2 regions of the Streptosporangium sp. H16 genome follow, and region 1 is predicted to be linked to the other one. Evidence: riboswitches for the same ligand, from Rfam matches in the RefSeq annotation. Region 1 holds a riboswitch; the other holds the start of a gene.

Evidence for each region. A riboswitch is a leader RNA that binds a small molecule or an ion and turns the genes downstream of it on or off. The one in region 1 is predicted to bind S-adenosylmethionine.
Region 2: another riboswitch for S-adenosylmethionine. It lies ahead of ACTOQ2_RS29020 (aminotransferase class V-fold PLP-dependent enzyme); the one in region 1 lies ahead of ACTOQ2_RS35540 (hypothetical protein).

Annotation. Positions count from the first base shown of each region.
Region 1 is NZ_JBPXMD010000032.1:37,824-44,698, forward strand. Features, by position in the region: partial or broken gene ACTOQ2_RS35515 (ATP-binding cassette domain-containing protein) at 162-452, opposite strand; partial or broken gene ACTOQ2_RS35520 (ABC transporter permease subunit) at 503-895, opposite strand; gene ACTOQ2_RS35525 (ABC transporter substrate-binding protein) at 1,271-2,215, opposite strand; partial or broken gene ACTOQ2_RS35530 (ABC transporter substrate-binding protein) at 2,134-2,592, opposite strand; gene ACTOQ2_RS35535 (FAD/NAD(P)-binding protein) at 2,589-4,346, opposite strand; gene ACTOQ2_RS35540 (hypothetical protein) at 4,343-4,588, opposite strand; SAM riboswitch class IV at 4,626-4,737, opposite strand; gene ACTOQ2_RS35545 (MFS transporter) at 5,153-6,370, shown strand; gene ACTOQ2_RS35550 (CGNR zinc finger domain-containing protein) at 6,435-6,875, shown strand, end outside.
Region 2 is NZ_JBPXMD010000020.1:70,418-77,292, forward strand. Features, by position in the region: gene ACTOQ2_RS29010 (acyltransferase family protein) at 1-322, opposite strand, end outside; gene ACTOQ2_RS29015 (NADH-quinone oxidoreductase subunit D) at 361-1,545, opposite strand; gene ACTOQ2_RS29020 (aminotransferase class V-fold PLP-dependent enzyme) at 1,563-2,906, opposite strand; SAM riboswitch class IV at 2,959-3,074, opposite strand; gene ACTOQ2_RS29025 (TerC family protein) at 3,309-4,166, shown strand; gene ACTOQ2_RS29030 (cytochrome P450) at 4,194-5,393, shown strand; gene ACTOQ2_RS29035 (SAM-dependent methyltransferase) at 5,622-6,587, opposite strand.

The DNA.
Region 1 (6,875 bases):
CGCTCGAAAGGGGCACCGCCCGAAGATGCGCTCCCGGAGAAGACGCCGCGCGAGGGGCCGTCCCCGGAGAAGACGCCGCGGAGAGGTTCGGCCACCAGGCGGCCCACCGTGTAGCGGGGGTCGAAGGAGTCGAGCGGATTCTGGGAGATCACCTGGATGCGGGACCTGCGGGAACGCCGCCTGCGCTCGCGGATCCCCGACCAGGGCTCGCCGCCCAGCCGGACCTCCCCCGAGGCGGGTTCGAGCAGTCCGAGGACGAGCCGGGCGACCGTGGTCTTCCCCGAACCCGACTCTCCCACGATGCCGAGCGTCTCACCGGGGTAGACCTCGAAGGACACGTCGTCGACCACCGTGCGCGAGCCGTACGCGGCCGACAGCCCCGAGACCTCCAGGATCGGCGCGGTGTGGTCCACGGTCCGCTCCGGCAGCGGGGTGCGCAGCGCGAGCCCCACTCCGGGCTGGGCGGCTGCGGGCCCATGCCGAGGAAGCTGAGCCCGGAGGTGGCGATGATGGCGGTGCCCATGCCGATCGTGGCGAGCACCGGCAGCGGGCCCAGCACGTTGGGCAGCACGTGGCGGGCGACCAGTGCCGACCTGGCCGGCCCGAAGGTGACCGTCTGTTCGACATAGCCGGAGCGGCGCACCACGAACGTCTGCGCGCGGATCACCCGGGCGTGGTTGGGGACCTGCGCGATACCGATCGCGAGGATCACGTTGCCGGTGCCGGGACCGGTGATGGCGATGACCAGCAGGGCGAGCAGCAGTTCGGGGAAGGTCGCCACGACGTCGAACAGGCGGCTGAGCAACTCGTCGATGTAGCGGGGGGACAGCCCGGCCAGGCCGCCGAGCCGGGGGCGGCGGCCCGCGGTGGCCAGGGCGAGCACCAGGGCCAGCATGACCCCGAAGAGCGCGGCGGTGAGCGCGAGCTGGATCGTCGGCCAGATCTGCGAGGCCAGGACGTCGCCGACGCCGCGCTGCAGGATGTAGGAGCGGCCCAGGTCTCCCTGCAGCAGGCGGAGCAGATAGCCGCCGTACTGCTGAGCGGGGAGCGGTCCAGCCCCCACTCGGCGATGATCTGCGCCCGCCGCTCGGGGGTGTCGAGGCCGTCGCCGACGAGCACGTCGACCGTGTCGCCGGGGGCGAACATCAGGGCGAGGTAGGCCGCGGTGGCGGCGGCCCAGAGCACGGCGACGCCCGCTCCGAGCCGCCGGGCCACGGGCCGAGCCACCCGGCGGCGGCCAGCCCCCGCCGCCGGGTGAGTGTGAGAGTGCTCACGTCCCTGTCCGGACGTCGTAAGCACTGTTGGGAGTGCCGGAGACCGGCTCGAAGGTGATCCCGGTGACCGAGGCACGGTAGGCGATCTGGTCGGCGGGAACGTAGAGCGGGAGCAGGAGCGCCTCGTCGGTGACGACGGTCTTCTGCACCTTCGCGTAGAGCTCCTTGCGCTCGGCGAGGTCGGAGACGGCCGACGCGTCGGCGAGCAGCTTGTCCAGCTCGGCGTTCCCGAACTTCGTGCGGTTGATCGCGGCGTCCTTCGCCAGGATCAGGATGAGCGCCGCCCCGGCGTCGGTGTCGCCGCGCGAGTTCTCGAAGATCTCGTACTCGTTGTCGTCGACGGCCTTCTGCGCGGCGCCCTGGCCCACGATCTTGACCTGGAAGTCGATCCCCGCGCTCTGCTTGACGGCCGCCTGGACGGCCTGGGCGAGGATGTCACGGCGGTCGCGGACGAACGGCGCGGCGTTGACGGTGCGCACGGTCAGCCTCTTGCCGTCCTTGACCCGGAAGCCCTCGGCGTCGCGCTTCTTCCAGCCCGCCTCGTCGAGCAGCCGGTTGGCCCGCGCCGGGTCGTTGCCGAAGGTCTTCTCCAGCGAGGGGTCGTAGAACTGCGGGCTGCCCTGGCCGATGACGCTCCAGGCCCGCTTGGCGGTGCCCTGGTAGACGGAGTTGAGCGCGCCGACCCGTACCGCCGCCTCGGACAGGAAGCGGTACGTGACGTCGGCCAGGTGCGCGGGACCCTGGTGGGCGGCGCCGGTGGGCGGCCAGTCGTAGTTCGGGTTGCGCCTGTAGTGGACCTCCTGGCCGGGGTGAACCGGTCGAGGATGAACGGCCCGGTGCCGACCACGTCGACGCCGCCCGCTTTGAGGTCCTTGGCGCTCTTCAGCGACTTCGGGGAAACCTGGCCCGCGTACGGGGAGGAGAGGAAGTCGAGGAACAATCCGTCGGGGGCCTTCAGCGTGACCTTCAGGGTGTGCGGCGCGGTCGCCTCCGCCCCGTCGAAGTTGCGCAGCTGGACGGCGCTGACCGCGGCGTTGTAGCCGGGCGAGACGAGCTGGTCGAGGTTGGCCTTCACCGAGGCGGCGTCGAACTTCTCGCCGTCGTGGAAGGTGACGTCGTCGCGGAGTTCGAAGGTGTAGGTCAGCCCGTCCTCGGAGACCTTCCAGGACGTGGCCGGCCACGGCAGGAACTCGCCGTTCCTCCCCCGGGCGATCAGGGCGTCGCTCTGTACGGCGTGCGTTTCCACGGCGGGCTCGGACGGCTCGGTGAGGCGCCGGCCGGGACGACCGGCGTGATCGGGGTGATCGGGGCGGTTCATGCGACGTGCCGTCGTATCTGGGTTCCGGCGGCCTCGGACAGCACGATCCGGGCGAGGGCGTCGGCGTGGCGGAAGAGCGGGGCGTTGAGGTGCGGCCTGGCGAAGCCGCCGCTGGCCCGGCCGCCGACGACCCAGGGGCCGAAGGCGAACCTGCGGGGGTGCGGGGTGCCGGACCTGTCGAGCAGGCGGCGGTCGGCGGTCCGTACGTTCACCAGACCCGACTCCTCGTCGAGCTCGCCCCGGTCGCGGAGCGCGGCGATGAGCGGGTCGACGGCCCGGCTCACGCTGGGCGCGGGCAGCCTGGCCTCGACGAGGGTGGTGGCCGTCACGCCGCCGGGCACGGTGGGACTCTGTGCCCGCCAGCGCCCGTCGTGGTGGTCGACCTTGAGGTCCGCGCCGAGGAAGGTGACCACCCCCGCCCTGGCCAGGGCGCGCAGCTCCTCCAGCCGGGGTCCCGGCGGGCCGCTGGCGACGTAGCTGAAGAACCCGCCGAACCACGGGTCGGAAACGCCCAACTCGGCGAGGACACCGTGGACGGAGAGCAGCCCGAGGATCATCGCGTGGTCGGCGCTGTGCGCCGGGTCCGAACGTCGCCGCAGGTCGGCGGCGAGATAGCCGTGCATCCACTTCTGCAGGCCGGCCTGGTCGCCGAACCGGATGCCGTCCAGCGGCCGGTCGAGCCGGTCGAGGTCGAGCCGGTCCGGGTGCCGGGGCACGGCCTCACGGATCAGCTTGCGCATCCTGAGGCTGCGCCACTCCTCGGCGGCGAAGCCCTCCTCGAACCGCGCCCAGCCCAGCTTGGCGCGCTCGGGGTGGGCGGTGATGAGCTCGTGGTAGTACGCGAAGGCCAGCTCCTTGGCGACCAGCGGCCACACGTCGCGGCGGAAGTTCCACGGTCCCTCGCCCAGCGCCTCGCGGGTGAGGAAGCGCGGCACCGGCGGGCGGGCGCCGGTGAAGCGGTAACCGGTCTTGGAGTGGTACGGCACGCCGCGCCGCGACCCCACGTGCAGGAGGGGCTCGCGCCCGTTGGACAGGTAGACCAGCTCCCCGTCGTACTCGCGGACGAACCGGCCGCCCCGGCCCGAGGTGAGCAGCACCATCAGGTCGACGAAGGCCAGCCCCATCCCCCGCACGATCACCGGCTCCCCCGCGGGAACACCGTCCAGGTCGAGGTCCGCCGCGTAGCCGGTGGGCAGGTAGCGCAGCCCCCCGCGCGCGGCCAGATCGGCCAGCGCGCTCTCCTCCCTCGTCGGCGTCACGTCGCTGTGTCCCTGGGCCAGGATCACCGCGTCGGCCTCGATCGTCCGGCCGTCGTCCAGCGTCACCGCCTGCCCGCCGGGGACGTCGGCGAGGTCGACGGCGCGGGCGGCGTGCACGTGCACCCGGACGCCGCGCGGGGCGGTCGCCACCGCCTGCCGGAAGACGTGGGAGAGGTAGCCGTTCTGTGCCGGGCGGGAGGCGAACCTGCCGGGGTCGCAGCCGAGCCACTCGGCCAGCGTGGGTCCGGGGCGGATCGGTCCCTCACAGCGCACCGACTCGTCGGTGAAGAGCGTCACGTCGGCGGCGGTGGAGTTCATCCAGAGCAGGTCCGGCTGGTCGTGGCGCCAGACGCGCCCGCCGCCCGGCGGGTGGGGGTCGATCACGTGGACGTCCAGCGACGGCCAGCCGAGCAGGTCGGCGGCGTTGGCGCAGATGCGCTCCACCAGGCAGGTGCCCGTCGGCCCGGCGCCGACGACGGCGATCGCGGCGCTCATACGGCGGCTCTGCGGTACGGCTGGTCCCAGTCGGCGTGCAACGGCTCGACCGGGATCCGCCAGGCGTCGGTCTCGCCCGACGGACGGGCGATGACGGTGAAGCCGGTGTTCTCGCGGAAGGCGGGTGTGCCGATCCACCCCTGGAAGGGGTAACGCGGGCCGGGCCTGCCACCGGGCCGGTGGTGGCCGTGGGTGTCGAGGCCGACGGGGCTCGCGTGGTCCGGTGTGCTGGTCTTCGACATGTGGCGCTCCCGGGCATGTCTCGTAACCCTGGTGAGGGGTCCGCGCTTGCGGCACGCCCACCGTGCCGCCAGGTCTCCCCCGGGGGCACCCCGCGCGGTGCGAGGGTTGCCGGTCAGCCGGCCGGGGCTTCTCACTGACACTCTTAACCTATTTAGAAGGTAGGAAATACATAGATCTCTGTCAAGCCTTAGTGTCCCGCCCGGAAGTTCGTCGGGGGTCAGCAGTCGAGGCGGAGATCGCCGGCTTGATCGCGCGCTCGAACACAACGGCGATCCGGCGGTCACGCTCGGTCTCGGGTGGCATCTCCTCCCCAGGCCCCGGGTGCGCTGCTCGACCACCCGGCCGGCACGCCCCTGCGACCCTGTTGAATTTCCAGGCGCATGACATGGCCGGAAGCCGCCCCGCGCTCGGGCTCCGACACAGCCGTCAGTGTACCGTCTAAATTGTATTGACCGGTAGCACACACACGTCTACATTCATGTCCAACAGGATATTCTCGCGAGGCGACACGAAGAAGCTACCTTCATCATCCAGAACGGTGGTGAACCAGCCGAGGAGACCCCGTGCAAGAACGCTTCGGAAGCAAGTCGGCGATCGTCGCACTGACCGCCCTGACCCTGGCCGTGTTCATCTACGTGACCACCGAGTCGCTGCCCATCGGCCTGCTCCCCCTGATCGCCCAGGATCTCGGCACCAGCCCGTCAGCGGTCGGACTCCTGGTCACCGGATACGGCCTGATCATCGTGCTGGTGTCCCTGCCGCTCACGCGACTGACTCGCCGGCTGCCCCGGCGGCGGCTGCTGTGCGTCCTTTTAGGCATCTTCGTCGTGGCGACCTGCCTGTCAGCCATGGCGGGGAACTACTGGCTGCTCATGGGCGCCCGGATGGTGACCGCGCTGAGCCAGGCGCTGTTCTGGGCCATCGTGACGCCGGCCGCCGCCGGCCTCTTCCGGGTCGAGGTGCGCGGCCGGGCCCTGTCCATCCTGTACGCCGGTGCCTCCAGCGCCGCGCTGACCGGCATCCCGGCCGGCACGTGGCTCGGCCAGCAGACCAACTGGCGGGTGGCGTTCCTCGCGCTCAGCGGCCTGGCCCTGCTCGTCCTCGCCACGATCGCGGCCGTCCTGCCCGACACGCCCGCCGGGCAGGGCGCGGCGGACCGGGGCAGCGCGCCCGACCGCGGCCGGTACCTGTCGATCGTGGCCACCACGGCGGTCGCGGTCACCGGCGCGTTCACGGCGTTCACCTACATCAGCCCGTTCCTGAGCGACGTCAGCGGCTTCACCGAGTCATCGATCGGCCCGCTTCTGCTGGCACGCGGGATCGCGGGCCTGACCGGCGTGTTCGTGGTGGGCTACCTCGTCGACCGCCACGGCTGGAGCACCATGACGGGGCTCATAGGCCTACAGGCGTTGGCGCTCGCCGGGCAGTACGCGTTCGGCGCCTCCCCGGTCGGGACCGTCATCGCGATCTCCCTGTCCGGCTTCACACTCGCAGGCCTGACCGCCGTACTGGGATCGCGGGTGCTCGTGTACGCGCCGGGCGAGTCGGTCATGGCGAGCGCCGCTACCTCCATGGCGTTCAATGTGGGTATCACCGCGGGCGCGTTCCTCGGCAGCGTGCTCCTGCCCGGTCCGGGCGTGCGCAGCACGGCACTGGCCGGGGCGCTGCTCAGCCTGGCGGCGTTCGCCATCGTGCTGGCCGAGCCGGTCCTGTCCAGCCGGCGGAAGGGCGCACCGGCCACGGCCGCCGCCCCCCTGCCCGAGGGCGCCCGAGTCACGTGATCCGATGCTCAACGCACCGAACCGTGCAACCTCCTTGCCTGCCTTGAGTGGTAGCCTCAAGGGCATGTCACTCGACGTGGAACACCTTCCCCTGGTCGGCGGGCACCCCGCGCTCGATCTGGTCAACACGCTCGAACGAGGCGTACCGCTCGACGGCGGGCCGCCCCACGACTATCTGTCCGACGCCCCCACGTTGCTGCGCTGGGCGGCCAGGGCAGGCCTGATCAGCGACGCGGAGCACGATCGGGCCGGCCAGGCGTGGCACGACGATCCCGCGTCGGCGCAGGCGGGGCTGGCCACCGTACGGGACATCCGGGAAGGGCTGCACCTCGTGGTGCTCGCAACGATCCGGCCCGCCGACGGCGGGCCGGCGGACGACGCGGGCGAGGGGGATCCGATCGCGGCCGGGGCCGCGCTGGTCGTGCTGCACGAGCGATGGGCCGGGGCAGTTGCCAGAGCCGCGCTGGTGCTCGACAGAGGCGACCCGCCGCAGGTACGGCTCACC
Region 2 (6,875 bases), on a different contig from region 1:
CCAGCGGGCTCGTCGGGGAGGGGCCGTCGGGGCCCCACTGCAGGATCGTGAACGCCCAGTGCCAGACGACCACGACGATCAGGCTGAACGCGCGTAGCCAGTCGACGTACCGGTCCCGCCGTGGCCCGCCCTCGACAGGAGGGACCTCGGGCGGCACGGGCCCCGTGGTCGCGGTGGTCGCGGTGGCGGGAGTTCCGGCGGTTCCGGTCGAGGCGGGCCCGGAGGCTCCCGGAACGGGAGCGGCGGGGGACGCCGGGGGTGTGGGGAGCGCCGAGGGGGCAGGGGGAGTCGCCCTCTCCTGATCCTCACCGGGTTCGGTCATGCGGTTCCAACCGTGCCTTACTCGTCACTCGTCACTCGTCACTTGTCGATGTCGCCGACGACGAAGAACATCGAGCCCAGGATGGCCACCATGTCCGCGACCAGGTGGCCGGGGAGCATCTCGCGCAGCACCTGGACGTTGTTGAAGGAGGCCGAGCGGAGCTTCATCCGCCACGGCGTCTTCTCGCCGCGCGAGACCAGGTAGTAGCCGTTCAGGCCGAGCGGGCTCTCCGTCCAGGCGTAGGTGTGGCCCTCGGGAACCTTCAGCACCTTGGGCAGGCGCTGGTTGACCGGCCCCGGGGGCAGGTCAAGAAGCCGTTCCACGCAGGCGTCGGCCAGGTCGAGGGAGACCTTCACCTGTTCCAGCAGCACCTCGAAGCGGGCGTGGCAGTCTCCCGCCGACCGGGTGACGACCTTCACCGGCAGCTCGCCGTAGGCGAGGTACGGCTCGTCCCTGCGCAGGTCGACGTCGACGCCGGAGGCGCGGGCGATGGGGCCGCTCACGCCGTACTGCATGATCGTCTCGCGGTCGAGGACGCCGACCCCGCGCGTGCGGGCGAGGAAGATCTCGTTCCCGACGATCAGGTTCTCGATGTCGGGCAGCCGTCGCCGCACGTCGGCCACGGCCTGGGCGACCCGGCCCGTCCACCCCTCGGGGATCTCCTCCTTCAGGCCGCCGACCCGGTTGAACATGTAGTGCATGCGCCCGCCGGAGATCTCCTCCATCACGGCCTGGAGGGTCTCGCGCTCCCGGAACGCGTAGAAGACCGGAGTGATCGCGCCGAGCTCCAGCGGGTAGGAGCCGAGGAACATCAGGTGGCTGAGCACCCGGTTGAGCTCGGCCATCAGCGTGCGCGTCCAGACCGCCCTGACCGGCACCTCCATGCCGAGCATCCGTTCCACCGCGAGCACGACGCCCAGCTCGTTGGCGAACGCCGACAGCCAGTCGTGCCGGTTGGCCAGCACGATGATCTGCCGGTAGTCGCGCACCTCGAAGAGCTTCTCCGCGCCCCGGTGCATGTAGCCCACGATCGGCTCGGCCGAGCTGATCCGTTCCCCGTCCAGGGTGAGCCGCAGCCGCAGCACGCCGTGCGTGGACGGGTGCTGCGGGCCGATGTTGAGGATCATGTCCTCGGTCGCGAGCTCCTTGCCGTGCGCCCCCCGCACGGCCTCGGCCCCCGCCCCCATTCCCACGCTCAGCTCGCGGGGCGCGCCTTCAGTCATAGGGCCATGCTGTCACGTCAGCCGCGCGAGGCAAGATCCCGCAGGGCGTCGATCAACCGGTCGACGTGCTCGGAGGTGGTACCGATGCCGATGGAGGCGCGGACGGCGGAGGCGGTGACGTCGTCGCAGCCGCCGTCCTTGGCGCCCAGCAGGTGCCGTACGAAGGGGTGGGCGCAGAACTTGCCGTCGCGGACGCCGATGCCGTGGTCGCCGGACAGGACCTCGGCGACCTCGCGGGCGGTGAAGCCGTCCACCACGAAGGAGACGATGCCGACGCGCGGGTGGTCCGGGCCCCACAGGGACAGCTCGTGCACGCCGGGGACGGAGGCGAGACCCGCGCGCAGGCGCTCCAGGAGGCGCTCCTCCTCGCGGACCAGCGGGGTCCAGCCGGTGGCGATCAGGGCGTCGCAGGCCGCGGCGAGCGCGACGGCGCCCAGCACGTTCGGGGTCCCCGCCTCGTGCCGGGCCTCGGGGTCGTCGTGCCACTCGGTGCCGTCGTCGTTCACGGCCTTCACCGCGCCGCCGCCCCGCAGGTACGGCTCGGCCTCGGCCAGCCAGTCGGAACGGCCGATCAGCGCGCCGGTGCCGAACGGCGCGTAGAGCTTGTGGCCGGAGAAGACCACGTAGTCCAGGTCGAGCGCCGTCAGGTTGAGGCGGCGGTGCGGGACGAGCTGCGCGGCGTCGACGAGGACGCGGGCCCCGTGGCGGTGGGCGATGTGGGCCAGCGCGGCGATCGGCCAGAGCTCCCCGGTGACGTTGGAGGCGGCGGTCACGACCAGCAGCTTGGGGCCGTCGATCGAGGCGAGGGCGTCGTCGGCGGCGCGGACGGCCTCGCCGGGGAAGGCGGGGGCCGCCAGCCGCACGACCCGCTCCCAGGGCAGCAGCGAGGCGTGGTGCTCGGTGTCGAAGACCACGGCGGTGGTGCCCTCGGGCAGGCTGCGGGCCAGCAGGTTGGTCGCGTCCGTGGTGTTGCGGGTGAAGATCACCGAGTCGTCGGGACGGGCGCCGACGAAGGCGCGCACCGTATGCCTGGCCTGCTCGTAGCGGGCCGTGGTCAGCTGGGACGCGTACCCGGCGCCGCGGTGGACGCTGGAGTAGGCCGGGAGCGCGGCGGCGACGGCGGCGCTGACCGGCTCCAGACAGGGGGCGCTCGCGGCGTAGTCGAGGTTGGCGTAGCGGACGAGCCTGCCGCCCCTGACCGGGACCTCCAGGTCCGAGCCGAGCACGGCCGGGATCGGGCGGTCACCGGACGCGTAGGTCTCGGGGACGGTCACAGGAGCGGCGGTGGTGGCCGGGACGACGGGGGCGGGGCTCGCGGGGTTTGCGAGGCTCGCGGGGGTGAAGATCGTCAGGGTGGACATGCCAGGGCTCCTTCGAGGTCATCGGACCCCAACCCATGACACAGGTGCCTGGAGCCCGCGCTTGCCCGGCACACCTCGTGCCGGACCAGGTCCTCACCCGGGGCACCCCGCCGCGGACGCGAGGGTTGCCGGCCAGCGAGCCGGGGCTTGTCACTGGCACTCATGACCTACGGGGGAACTATAACCGACACCTCGCGGTGCCCCGCAAGTCCGAAACGTGATCAACCCGATATCGGAGCCGGAGCGGGCGTCCTCGGGAACGCCCGGCGGATTTGCCAGCGAAGCGTGATGAGGGGGAAGGAACTCCCTGCGTCCCCCGGTCGTCCAGGCAGTCAGTCGAAGAAGCACTCGGGCAGCTGGGCCGGCGGTGCGTTCGGGCGCCGGCCGACGAAGGAGGAAGCAATGGACTGGGTGACCAGCCCGGAGATATGGATAGGGTTCTTCACCCTTGTCGCCCTGGAGATCGTCCTGGGAATCGACAACATCATCTTCATCTCGATCCTGGTGGGCAAGCTCCCGCCCGAGCAGCGCGACAAGGCCCGCAAGCTCGGCCTCGCCGTCGCCCTGCTCAGCCGCCTCCTGTTGCTGCTGGCGTTGTCGTGGGTGGTGAGGCTCACCGAACCGATGTTCGAGGTCTTCGGGCAGGGGATATCGGGGCGCGACCTGATCCTGATACTCGGCGGCCTGTTCCTGCTGGGCAAGAGCGTCCACGAGATGCACGGCAGCCTGGAGGGAGAGTCCCACCACTCCGAGGGCAAGGTCGCCTCCTCCTTCACCTCGGTGATCATCCAGATCATGATCCTCGACGTCGTCTTCTCGCTCGACTCGGTGATCACCGCGGTCGGCATGGTCGACGAGCTGGGCGTCATGATCGCGGCCGTCATCGTCTCGGTCATCGTGATGCTGGTCGCCTCCGGGCCGATCAGCCGCTTCGTGGACCGGCACCCGAGCATCAAGATGCTCGCCCTGTCCTTCCTGGTGCTGATCGGCGTCGTGCTCATCGCCGAGGGGTTCGAGCAGCACATCTCGAAGGGCTACATCTACTTCGCGATGGCGTTCTCGCTGCTGGTGGAGCTGCTGAACATCCGGATGCGCGGCAAGGCGGGGCGGAAGCCGGTCGAGCTGCGTTCCCGCTACGAGACCGAGGGCGAGGCCGGCCCGGAGACGCCAAAGGGCACGGAGGCCCCGGTGGGCGCGGAGACCCCGGCGGGCCGGGCGGACGAGCCGGTCGAGAGAGGGAAGCCGGACGAGCAGACCTGATCCTGGACCGGGGATTACGATGCTTACGTGCGCTTTGATCCCTGGAATCCGGAATTCGTCGCCCACCCCTATGACGTCTACGACGAGCTGAGGCGGGAGCGGCCGGTCAGCTTCTTCGAACCGACCGGCCAGTGGCTGGTGGCCAGGTACGCCGACGTCAACGCGCTGCTGCGAGACCGCAGGCTCGGCCGCTCCTACCTGCACGTGGCCTCGCACCAGGAGTTCGGCAGGCCGGACGACCCCGAGTTCCAGGACCCGTTCTGGCGGGTGATCAGGGCGGGAATGCTCGATGTCGAGCCGCCGGTGCACACCAGGCTCCGGCGGCTGGTGTCGAAGGCGTTCACCCCCCGCATGGTCGAGGCGCTCCGTCCCAAGGTCGCCCGGATGGCCGGGGAACTGGTGGACGACTTCGTCGAGCGCGGCGGCGGAGACCTGATCGCCGAGGTCGCCGAGCCGCTCCCGGTCACCGTGATCGCCGAGATGCTGGGCGTCCCCGAGGCCGACCGGCACCTGCTGCGGCCCTGGTCGGCCGACATCTGCGGCATGTACGAGCTCCAGCCGTCGGTCGAGGCCCAGCACACGGCCGTGCGGGCGGCCGAGGAGTTCTCCGCCTATCTCGTCGAGCTGGCCCGCGCCCGCAGGGCCGACCCCGGCGACGACCTGATCAGCGCGCTCGCCCTGGTGGCCGACGAGGGTGACAGGCTCACCGAGGAGGAGCTGGTCGGCACCTGCGTGCTGCTGCTCAATGCCGGGCACGAGGCCACCGTCAACGTCACCGGCAACGGCTGGTGGTCGTTGTTCCGCAACCCGGCCGAGCTGGACCGGCTCCGCGCCGACCACACCCTGCTGCCCACGGCGGTCGAGGAGCTGATGCGCTGGGACACCCCGCTGCAGATGTTCGAGCGCTGGGTGCTGGAGGACATCTCGGTGGGCGGGGTCGACATCCCGCGCGGCACCGAGGTGGCGCTGCTGTTCGGCTCGGCCAACCGCGATCCCGAGGTCTTCGCCGACCCCGCCCGCCTGGACGTGGGCCGGGCCGACAACCCGCACATCTCCTTCGGCGCAGGGATTCACTTCTGCCTCGGGGCACCGCTGGCCAGGGTCGAGCTGATCGAGTCCTTCGGCGCCCTGCTGCGCAGGGCCCCGAAGATGGAACTCGCCGCCGAGCCCGTCTGGGGGCCGGGCTACGTCATCCGCGGTCTCACCTCCCTGGACGTGCGGGTCTGAACCGGCCTCGAACCTGGACGTGCGGGTCTGAACCGGCCTCGAACCTGGACGTGCGGGTTTGAACCGGCCTCGGACGAAGCGGCCGGAGCGGGCGACGCGGACGGGCCACGGGTGTGCCCGGCCCGTGTCGTCCGTGGACGAGGGCACGGCGGCCGGGCGCCCCACCGGCTCCCTGTCGGCTCCGCCGCCCGCACCGTGGCCCCGCGGGAACGACGTCGGTCCGGCGGGTCAGTGACGGCTCTGCGACAGCCAGCCGAACCCGCCGAGGCCGCCCGCGGCGATGAGCTCCGCCTCCTCCGAGGCCCTCGCGAGGGCCTGCAGGTAGCCGCGCGGGTCGTTCCTGGCCTGCTCGACCGGCGGGCGGCCTCCGGTGATCCCGAGGGCGCGCAACGCCTCGCGCTGCGTGGTCAGCGCCGTCGTGACGGCTCCGGCGCTCTCGCCGGAGGCCGCGCAGGCGTCGAGCGCCACATGGGCGGTGATGTCGCACGAGCCGTCGGGCACGGGCGCGACCATCGCCCCGTCCCGGTAGCCGGCCAGCGTGCCGTACGGCGGCCGGTCGTCCAGGGCGTGGGAGTAGTCGATCGCGATCGCCCCGCCGCGCGCCAGCCGTACGATCACCGACGCCCAGGCCCTGTCGCGCGGCCTGCCGATCTCGGCCCGCTCCCCGACGGCCCGCATCGGCCACCATCGGTCCAGCCAGGCGAGATCCGCCTCCGAGGGCATGCCGCCGAGGCGTTCCTCACCGTCGGTGACGTTGACCATGACCAGCCGGGGCCCGTCGGCCGTCTGCTCCGCGATGTCGACCGGCACGTTGTCGAGCCACTCGTTGGCGATCACCAGCCCGTGGATCCCGTCCGGCGCGGCCCTCGACCAGACGATCTCCTCGGGCAGCGCCGGCGGCCGGGGCGCCAGGTCGACCGCGGTCACCCGCAGTCTCGACCGGAGCGCGGGCGGTGCCGCGGCGAGCACACCCGCCGCCAGCTCGCCCTCACCGGCGCCGATGTCGACCAGGTCGAGCACGTCGGGGCCGCCGAGCGCCTCGTCGATCGCGGCCAGCTCGCGCAGCACGGCCTCGGCGAAGACGGGGGAGGCGCCGACCGATGTCCGGAAATGGCTGGAGGGGCGCTCCCGGAGATAGAAGCCGCTTTCGCCGTAGAGCGCATGCTCCATCGCGGCACGCCAGGTGAGCCACACGCTCTCAGACGCTACCCGCCGGGGCGGGGGAACGAGATCGGCTCGCGCTGACGCTTCGAGTGAATGCATGACTACATTCTGTCACCGGTTTGCGCGATCGTTGTCGACGCCACGTCGGCGCGCCGCGGGCTGGATCGCCGTGTGAGCCGGGCCTGCGGGCTCTCCAGCGGGCCCGGTACGCTCCCGGTTCGCCCGGCCGGGCCCCCTCGGGGAGGGCCTCGCCTCCGTTACCGACCGCTACGAACCCGCGTCTTGCCACGGTTGCGACGGCATGGCCCGTTACGCTGG